2 regions of the Thalassotalea sp. HSM 43 genome follow, and region 1 is predicted to be linked to the other one. Evidence: riboswitches for the same ligand, from Rfam matches in the RefSeq annotation. Region 1 holds a riboswitch; the other holds the start of a gene.
What was found. Region 1 has a riboswitch for lysine ahead of E2K93_RS00675 (Na+/H+ antiporter NhaC family protein). Riboswitches for the same ligand answer to the same signal wherever they lie in the genome.
Positions count from the first base shown of each region.

Region 2: linked by a shared signal. The riboswitch ahead of dapA (4-hydroxy-tetrahydrodipicolinate synthase) and the one ahead of E2K93_RS00675 (Na+/H+ antiporter NhaC family protein) in region 1 are both predicted to bind lysine.

Region 1 is NZ_CP038493.1:142,963-148,326, forward strand. It holds gene E2K93_RS00670 (LysM peptidoglycan-binding domain-containing protein) at 1-1,556, shown strand, start outside; lysine riboswitch at 1,862-2,056, shown strand; gene E2K93_RS00675 (Na+/H+ antiporter NhaC family protein) at 2,121-3,695, shown strand; gene E2K93_RS00680 (hypothetical protein) at 3,842-4,204, opposite strand; gene E2K93_RS00685 (P-II family nitrogen regulator) at 4,231-4,593, opposite strand; gene E2K93_RS00690 (DUF1538 domain-containing protein) at 4,590-5,364, opposite strand, start outside.
Region 2 is NZ_CP038493.1:2,645,864-2,651,227, reverse strand. It holds gene E2K93_RS11440 (crotonase/enoyl-CoA hydratase family protein) at 1-377, shown strand, start outside; gene E2K93_RS11435 (succinylglutamate desuccinylase/aspartoacylase family protein) at 461-1,576, opposite strand; gene dapA (4-hydroxy-tetrahydrodipicolinate synthase) at 1,585-2,487, opposite strand; lysine riboswitch at 2,583-2,761, opposite strand; gene E2K93_RS11425 (methyltransferase) at 2,997-4,034, shown strand; gene arcA (two-component system response regulator ArcA) at 4,438-5,160, shown strand; gene E2K93_RS11415 (Hpt domain-containing protein) at 5,195-5,364, opposite strand, start outside.

The sequences.
Region 1 (5,364 bases):
GCCAAAACCTAAATCAGCCAGAGCAAGAACAACAAAGTGCGAACATAGTTACTGCGTCAAACAACGATGTTTTTGAAGCACTACATGCAGACGAATCCGTAGCTGTTATCCACCCTAAGGAAGATGTGGAAATACCGTTAACTGAGCAAGATGACATTCAAGTCATCGATAACATCTGGGTACGTATCCAATCGCAACTTGAATTTGATATTCCAGACAACAGCAAAGTTAGAGCCCATCGTGATTGGTACGCCAAGCATCAACGCTATTTAGATCGTGTTGCTAAACGCTCCGAGCCTTTTCTTTTCCATATCACCGAAGAACTGGAAAAACACAACATGCCAATGGAATTGGTGCTGTTGCCTGTTGTCGAAAGTGCTTACGATCCGTTTGCCTACTCGCACGGCAGTGCCTCAGGCATGTGGCAATTTTTGTCGGGCACCGGAAAGCAATTTGGTTTAAAACAAGATTGGTGGTACGACGGCAGACGCGATGTTGCCGCCTCGACTCAAGCAGCAATCAAATTCCTAAAATATTTACACAAGCGCTTTGATGGCGATTGGTTACTGGCACTTGCCGCCTATAACTCAGGTGAAGGTCGCGTCGCCAGAGCAATGAAAGCCAATGCTCGTAAAGGTCGCCCTACCGATTTTTGGAACTTGAAACTGCCAAAAGAAACTCGTGATTACGTGCCTAAACTACTGGGCTTGGCCGCACTAGTTAAAGAACCTGAAAAATATGGTGTGACCTTATATGCGATAAATAATGAGCCGGTGATCAGCCATGTTGATATTGGCTCACAATTGGATTTATCTTTGGCAGCAAAATTATCCGGCTTAACCGTGGATGAATTGCACGCACTTACCCCTGGTTTCAATCGTTGGGCAACTCCGCCAAATGGACCGCACCAACTGTTGCTGCCAAATAGCAAAATAGAACAATTTAAGAAAAGTCTTTCGTCATTAGATGAAAAAGATCGCTTAAGTTGGCAACGCTATAAAATTAAAAGCGGCGATAGCTTATCGGTGATTGCCAAACGCTTTAATACCACAGTGTCGGTTATTAGAGAAACCAACGATCTAAACAACAGTGTTATTGTTGCCGGTAATTACCTGTTGATCCCTACCGCCACACAAAGCCTTGATCGCTACGCAACCTATGAGCAAGTGCGCCAAAGCAAGCTAAGCAAAAAAGGTACCGGTAATAAAGTCATTCATGTTGTCAAAAATGGCGATAACCTGTGGGATATCGGCAGAACGTACAAAGTGAGTGGTAAGGACATTGCCAAATGGAATGGCTTTGCCCCGAAAGACATGCTTAGACTGGGTCAAAAGTTAACGATTTGGACCGCAAACGACAGTGCCGCATCAGGCTCTGGTAATACCGTTATGCGCAATATTCAATATAAAGTGAAATCAGGCGACTCACTGGCACGCATTGCCAGCAAGTTTAAAGTTAAAATTGCCGATATTGAAAAGTGGAACAACCTAAATCGCAGTAAATACCTGCAACCAGGTCAAATTTTAAAACTGTCCGTTAATATCACCTCTATCTAGTGTTTATGCGGGCAACGGTCCTACCGTTGCCCGTAACACATCTCTATTCATATTTTACACTTGAGTAACGGCATACTTTTGCCGAATCCTTATAATACGCCCTTTAAAATTCAGCTGACCTTCAGCAATCTATTTTGCTTAAAAATAAGGCGTTTATGTTTGTAATTCGACACCATCGCAGCTTTTCTGAGTTATATGCTAGCTCTTTAGTCATGCTTGGCTCTGCCCTAACCTTAATGGTCATACTGAATCAATTCTTGTCATAAGCTGGCAAGACATTATCTGCCGCCAGCAGTCTAAAACAGGCCAAAAGTAGAGGTGCGATTAATATCAGTATCGTTTTATCAGGGTGATGCCGAAGACAAAACGAGAAAGGATTAATTGCCGAAGTAAGATTGAAGATCGCTTCATCTTGCTGGTGTTATTGTCGAAAGAGATAACACTGCCATAGTCAAACCAGTTACGCTGGTAACAAATAACTATGGAGCGCTACCATGAAGTTCTGTCCCTTCGATACAGCATATTCATTTTAAGTAGTGCTTTATAAAACTGAAGTAGTTACACATGAATTTAATTGATTTTTCATCATCCTTTGTTTCTTTATTACCCGCTGTCATCGCCTTGACACTGGCAATATTGACTCGCCGCGTTTTATTGTCGCTTGGGGTTGGTATCTTGCTTGGTGCCGTCTTACTTAATGACATGTCGATTACCGGTACGCTTGCTTATGTTGGCGCCTCGGTGAGCGGTGTGTTTATTGAAGACGGTGGCATAAACAGCTGGAATATGTCGATTGTGGCATTTTTAATTTTACTTGGCGTGATCACCGCTTTGTTAAGTGTCAGCGGTGCCACCTTAGCCTTTGCTAATTGGGCTATGGGTAAAGTTAAAAATCGCCGAGGCTCACAGCTGTTAGCGGCATTTTTAGGGGTCTTTATTTTTATCGATGACTACTTTAATTCCTTAGCCGTTGGTACCGTTTCAAGACCGGTAACCGATCGATATAAAGTATCTCGTGCCAAATTGGCCTATATCTTAGACTCTACCGCAGCACCTATGTGTGTGTTAATGCCAATATCTAGTTGGGGCGCATACATCATGGCCTTGATGGCAGGTATATTAGCAAGCCATGGCATCAGTGAATACACCCCGCTTGCAGCTTATGTTGCGTCGATCCCAATGAACTTTTACGCGTTATTTGCCTTACTAATGGTGTTTGCGGTGATCTACTTCGATCTAAATGTCGGTGCCATGACTCGCCATGAACAACAAGCCAGTGACGGCGACGATCAGAGCAAACAAGAAAGCCATGAATTACCGATGGCCATTGAAGGCGTTCAAGCAAAAGCACGCGACCTTATCACGCCCATTGTCGTTTTAATTATCGCCACCATAAGCTTTATGGTTTATACCGGTGGACAAGCGCTTAGTGCCGATAATAAAGCATTTAATATCTTTGCCGCATTTGAAAATACCGATGTAGGTATGTCGCTGGTTTATGGTGGTTTAGTCGGCTTGGCGATGACGCTATTTACTGTAATTAAACGTGGCATAGGCTTTGCTGACATCTCAAAAGCGGCAATCAATGGTGCAAAATCAATGCTTGGCGCGATTTTAATATTGCTGTTCGCTTGGACCATAGGCACGGTGATTGGCGATATGAAAACCGGTAGTTATCTATCGACGTTAGCCACAGGTAATATCGACATTGCTTGGTTTCCTGTGTTGTTATTTTTACTGTCAGGCTTTATGGCGTTCGCCACAGGCACATCTTGGGGTACATTTGGTATCATGTTACCTATCGCTGGTGATATGGCGGCAGCGAGTGATATAGCGCTTATGTTGCCTATGCTATCAGCAGTCTTAGCGGGGTCAGTATTTGGTGATCATTGTTCACCGATTTCAGATACCACCATACTGTCGTCCACCGGTGCACGCTGTAATCACATCGATCATGTGGCTACACAACTACCGTATTCTTTGTCGATTGCGGCAATATCAGCGATTGGCTTTATCATTATTGGCTTTACCGGTTCAAGCAGTTTGGCGTTGCTGGTAACCAGCCTATTCTTTATCGGCCTTATTGGTTTGTTGCGAATGATTTGTATTGAGCAGTCACGCAGTACCGCCCTAGCTTAAGTAAAACAAGCGCACAGTAAAATAAAAGCCCAGTCGCTATCGCCACTGGGCTTTTATTTTGTCTATAACACGTTAAGTCAGTCATGTGCGAATATCAGACTGTCTCTCTTGTCAGTAAAAACAATCACCTCAACAAAAAGAAACTCTTAAGCACCGGTCTCCTCGTCCGCAACATCGGTCGGTAATTCGTAGGGAGTACAGCTTGTTATTCTCTGTTGCCAAACCACCCCGCGACCCGGCTTGTCCACTTCGGCGAACCAGAATATAAAATCGAAGATATCCTTTGCCTGCTCTTCTGCGCACGTTATAAATAAAATTTTGACCAGTTCCGACTCAGGTAATTTCCCTTGCTTGGTTTTAACTTCAGCAAGAGCACCGATGCCTCGGCAAGCCGAGCTGCCAGCGCTGGTGACACCAAACTTTTCACGCAGTTCTGCCAGCAGGCGTTTGTCCGTGCCATCGTCCGGCAAATAACAGTAAATGGCCTTACAAACCGGAAAGTTCGCCATGTGCGCAGCTAAATCGGCTGAGAGACTCATTCTGGGTTCACGCCCAATTCTTTGCGAACGGCCTCAGGTACATAGGTCGCCACTCTTTCCACTGGGCTGACGAACATATAGCCAATACCGGGCACATTCAGTTCAGCGGCTTTATAAATTGCCTCAAACATTAAATCTTGCTGATCCGAAGACACCATAAACACAATCACGTCTTTCTCAGATTCTACAGCAACACCTAAGGCTCCAAATCGTTCTCGAACGCCCCAGCCGTGCACCGCGTGAACACTGGCAACGCGGGCTCCTACATTACGAGCCGCGAGTAACACAGACTCTGTACGTTTTTTATCTAACACGCAGGTGATAAGGGCTACATCGGTTAGGTAGATTATTTCACTCATATGATTGTTTGCGCCTCTTGTTCTTTTGAAACCATTTTCGCTTCTTTTGCTGCACGTATCTCAACATTCACCTTGTAGCGCGCCCAAAGCCCTGTAATCATCACGGTGATGATTGGGCCAATCGACGCCAGGCAAAGAATACCAAAACCTTCCACCGCATCGGTGGCGTTACCAAATCCAATCCCCATTGCCAGAACCAATGGTACTGTTATAGGCCCAGTTGTCACGCCCGCTGAGTCCCAGGCGACATTAACGAAGGTTTCGCTCGATAACATGGTCAGTACAATAGCGAGCAAATACCCGGGAACGATCAGCCATACCAACGGCCAATTAAATATCAACTTAGCAAGGCCAAGGGCAATACCAAAGGCAACCCCCACAGATACGGCAGTGATCAAGGTTTTCTTTTTAAATACGCCTTCTGTCAGCGTCTCTGCCGTGACGCCTAGCGCATTCAAAGCAGGCTCAGCAACCGTTGCGCCAAAACCGAGCATCCATGCAAATGCCAACGAAATGACCAGCCCGACCCCGTAAACGTAGATTGGTGAATTGGCAATACTGTTTATTTCCATGAATGCCCCTGGAACCAGACCACCAGCATTGCCACCCAGCTTCGATAATCCATACGTCAAACCGATATTAAAAATGCACATGCCGATAATGGTGAGCGCAATGCCGTAGAATATCTCGCCTGGATGAGCCAGCCGCTCACGCAAGACGACGATAAGCACCAAAAAAAGAAAAACCACCAACGGCGCTATGGCACGCACG
Region 2 (5,364 bases), 1.5 Mb from region 1:
ACATGAGTGGCAATATGGGCTTAGCGCAGCTGATGCCAAAAGACCAAGCATTGAAGTTGGTGATGAGCGCAGAAACCTTTGATGCTAAGCAAGCTCTGCAGTATGGTCTGCTTACCGAGCTAGATGACAAGCCACTGCAACGTGCCATCGAATTTGCGCAATCCTTGTGCCAGCGCTCACCAGATACATTGGCCGCCAGCAAAAAGCTCTATCATAAATCATGGACTGACAAACCGTGGCGCTGGTTGATGCGCGAATCTTGGTACCAAATTAAAATCTTGCTTGCCAAGAATCAGCGTATTGCGGTTAAGCGTCAGCAATCTATCGACAAAGGTGAACAAGCAAGCCGAGACTTTGTCCCTCGTCAGCGTTGGTAATGACTCAAATTAGATATCCGCTACAAACATAAAGGGCTTGTTAAACAAGCCCTTATTATATTTATTCGCGGTAGAGCGCGAGCTTACAACTCGAAATAATTGGTGAAGACTTTATACAGTTCGGTGCCTAAATTGACGCTTGCCGAGGCAAAATGCAAAATAGGAATAGCATCTTCTTCTAACTGGATATAATGCAACGCATCACCATCTCCGTAGTTGTCCATACGTAAGATGCGCGCCAACGGTGAGCCAGCTTTTAGTTCTTCACCAAATTGCGCAAGATAGTCGACCATACCGCCCATCGGCGAATAAAATATCTTGTAATCTTTTAAGTAACAGGCGTAACGAGTGATGTTTTGCGGTACAAATTCGTCACTGGCAATGACCTGCTTATATTGTAAGTAAGACAAGATTGACTTGGCATCGTATAAGGCTTCATCCAGATCGATTAGCTCTTGTGAGCCAAGTTCTACGGTAAAACTTTCCTTACCAAAATCGAGTTCGCGGCCATTTTCGGCAAACTTCTCGGCTAGCGTCCACCATGGACAAAACGTCGCTTCGTCCATTGCCCCAGCAAAATCATTGGGGATCAATATGGTATGTGGAATATTGAAAAAGCTGGCACTATTGCGTGCGTATTCCGGACAATAAATATGTTTTGATGATATTGGCCCGGTATGTAAGTCCAAAACAATATCGTGCTGGTGCGCTAATTGTTGTAATCGATAAGCAATACGTCGGCCAGTACTTAACCCGTAATTGTTGTGATCCAGCTTTTGCTCAATATCATCTAACATCAATTGCTGAAAATATTGTTTGATGGTATCAACATCACTGTTGCTGTGCTCTTGCATGACGTGTTCAATCAGCTGTTCATTATGATGGAACATGCGATTCCAGTTCACACCGGTAATCGGGTCAAATCGACCTAAGGTGTACTCACCATTTTTATGATTACAGCCGACAGGGTTGGCGTAAGGCACCAACGTGATATCACCAAGCAGAGATTGCTTTTGCAATAGCTCTAGTAATTGATAGATTACCGCATTGCCCTGCACTTCAGCGCCGTGAATATTGGCTTGAATATAGACTGACGGTCCTTGTCCATTGCCTTTTAAGCGATAAACAGGAATGGTCAATGACACGCCACTGGCCATCTCACCGACGGTTAATACTTGCTTGGTAAACAACTCTGTCATAATTGCTATTAAAGGTTATTGCGGCTATTGCACAACCACTCAGTGATTGCTGTATCCGCCGCCAAAACTTTGCTATCAGAAGCCAGTTCCAGATGGGTTAGTGGTGCACGCAATACAGGCGATGAGATAACCCCTTGCTTGTGCATTAACACTTTGACTGGAATTGGGTTGGCAACCTCAAACAACGGGCTGATGGCGTTATACCAAACAGGAAATAAGCTAGCACCTTGGCCAGTCAATGCTTGACGCACATACAAATGAGTCGCCTCAGGCCAAGCGTTGGCGCAAACCGACACCAAACCGACAGCACCAGCCGAGGCAAGGTATGGGATCAGAGCGTCTTCACCTGAGTACATTTTCATGTTCGGCGCTGCTTCGACAAAACCTAAAAACTCATTGATGTCGCCACTGGCTTCCTTCATTGCCCACAAGTTTGGATGCTCGGCAAGATTTTGTACGGTTTCAACGGGGATACTCACGCCAGTTCGCGAAGGCACGTTGTAAATCATGCACGGTTTTGTGGCGATATCCATCAGTGCTTTAAACCAATTGGTTTGACCGATGATGCCAGGTTTAGTGTAGAGCGGCGCGGTGAGCAAGTAACTGTGTATTGGCAACGAATTGCATTGTTCAATCCAAGCCGATTGTGCTGCTAGGTTAGCACCACCAACGGCAACCATAAGCGGCACCTGCGGCTGTAAATCACAAATAAATTTAACAATTTGGTATTGCTCTTGTTGTTCGATAGCCAAGCCTTCACCGGTGCTACCGCAAATCAAAATACCATTACCAGCTTGTACTTGATCCTCTACGATTTTAGCTAGGCTGTCATAATCTATCTCGCCAGCGTCGTTGAACGGCGTGACTAAGGCTGTCCATAGAGGAAAATCATCAAGTTGAAAAGTTGTCATGTTACGTCTCGTTACTGCGTGCGATGTGTTTATCTTAATCGCGATATTTATTATTCGAGCGTAAATAGAAAGACTGGAGCCAGCAATATGATGCTGGGGCCAGAAGCTCTCCACTTAAACTCATGTTAAGCGACAGCTGCAGGGATTCAACCCATACAGCCGACAGTATACCTACCTTTTTTGGTATCTGCCTCGGCGATAATCCCCCTGATTATCCTTTATACGGGTAAGGCCCTAAGGATAACTGCCTGGTTAACGCTCCTCTTCTGATCCTCGGAAGGATGAGACACATATTTAATGTGTCGGAATGTCGCGTATTTAACCACTTTAGCAAACGCAATGCAAACCACAAAACCGCATTTATATAGTCAGCCTAAGTTCTCGCATCTGGCTTGCCTAAAATGATAGCTGCATTGGCAATAAGGTATTGTGTTAGCTCGGCTAAATTTATGCTTTTTTCCATAGTCATAACATGCGAAAATAGCGTTTTTACGACATCACGGTAACTTATGGCTGTTAGTAATCCATCACAACTATTACTCAGAAATACTGACTTATTGGACAGTAAACACCCCTTAGTTGTCGGTTGCCCTGATGTAGAACTGATCAAAGAACTGACTCAACTGTATCCTGATGCCAAGGTTACCAGTTACCAGATAAATTATGCGCAACATCAAGCGATAAGCAAAGCCTGTCAAAATGTGCACTGTGAATTTGGCGAACAATACCAAAGCAAGCAGCAACATGATCTGGTTATCTTTTACTTCCCGAAATCTAAACCTGAATTTACCATGCAAATGGCCATGCTCTCGAACAGCCTAAGCGACAACGCCATTGTATTGTTCGTTGGAGAAAATAAAGGTGGGGTTAAATCGGCGGCGAAACTGGCAGCAGACTATGCCTTGCGATGCGATAAAGTTGATTCAGCAAGACATTGCCTTTTGTATGAGATGGTGTTTAACAATAACCGTTCAGCATTTGTGCTTGATGATTGGTATCGCCAATATCAGATACAGCAAGGTGATACGGCATTGACCATTTGCGCTTTGCCGGGCGTGTTCTCTCATGCAGAGCTTGATATCGGTACCCAGTTATTATTGCAGCATATACCAGACAAAGTGACCGGTAAGGTGCTTGATTTTGGTTGCGGCGCGGGCGTTATTGGTTGTTATATTAAGATGGCCAATCGCGATGCCGATATCGAAATGATTGATGTCAACGCCTTAGCGATTGCCAGCGCTGAAAAAACACTGGCTGTTAACAAGCTTAGCGGTAACGTCTATGCCTCAGACGGTTTATCTAATGTCGGCCAAGGTTATCAACTCGTGGTATCTAATCCGCCATTTCATCAAGGCTTAAAAACCCACTACCAAACCACCGAAGTGTTTTTGCAAAGCGTTAAAAACAAAATCAACAAAAATGGTAAATTGACCATAGTTGCTAACAGCTTTTTAAAGTATGCACCGATTATTGAAAAGCAATTTGGGCATTCAAACTTGCTCGCTAATCACAAAGGTTTTGCGATTCATCAAGCGCAAAAGCGTTAACACAGAGGTAAATGTTAAACGCAGCAAAACACAGGGTAAATACAAGGTTAATATTGACAACAAATTAACCTACCAGTAATGCTTTTTTGTCAATTTTCATTTGTTACTAACCTAACAAATGGCCAAGGATTACAATTTGTTGCAAAGCCGGCTTTTCCTCTCCCACATAACCACCAACACCTATCTATATAATAATCAATAACTTACAAAGAGACACAGGTGTTTTGTTTACATTTTGTCACTTACATTTTTACAACAATTTCACCATTGTTTACTTTCTGACATTCACTATCATATGCAACATAAATTTTAATCTTGAGTTTGCAGCCAAAAATGCAGCGACTCTATACGCCCTTATGTTTTCATGCTCGCTGACATTTGGGTATTAACTGTTGAGGTATATATGATCAACCAACCGCAAGCCAAAGTTCTCATCGTTGAAGATGAAGAAGTAACACGTTTAAATCTGAAAAATCTGTTTGAAGCTGAAGGTTACTTAACCTACGTAGCGGCAAATGGTGAAGAAATGGAGCGTCAACTACAAGATCGTAATATTGACCTTGTTTTGATGGACATTAACTTACCAGGTAAAAACGGTCTGTTATTAGCTCGTGAAATCATCGAGAAAGACGACAAAGGTTTGATCTTCATCAGTGGTCGTGACAGCGATGTGGACAAAGTATTGGGCTTAGAGATCGGTGCGGATGATTATATCACTAAACCTTTTAACCCACGCGAGTTAACTATTCGTGTACGCAATCTACTTAAGCGTATTAGCCAAGTAGAAAAAGCGGCACCAATGGCAGCAACTGAGTTGATTCATTTCGACAACTGGCAGTTAGACCCTAACTCTCGTCAAATGACATCACCAAATGGCATTACCTTCCCAATTCCTCGTGGTGAGTATCGTGCCCTACGTCTATTAATGGCGAATCGCGGTAAGATTGTTACCCGTCAGGCGTTAATTCAAGAAATGACCGGTCGTGACCTACGTGAAAATGACCGTACTGTTGATGTAACCATCCGTCGTTTGCGTAAGCATTTTGAATCAGACGACGCTAGCCCTGAATTCATTAATACCATTCACGGTGAAGGTTACCGTTTTATCGGTAATATTGAATTATAAGCGTACGGCTTTTAGAACAAGACAATGGCTAGCATTATGCTAGCCATTTTTTTAATTCGACTAATGATAGCTGATGCAGTTCGCGCATTTTCAGCAACTCATTATTGAGCTGACTAAAATCATCTTTGCTGTACTCTACCGAGCCCAACAATTGATGTAAGCTGTTTAATCCAACATTGCCTGCCGCTGACTTCATTATGTGAC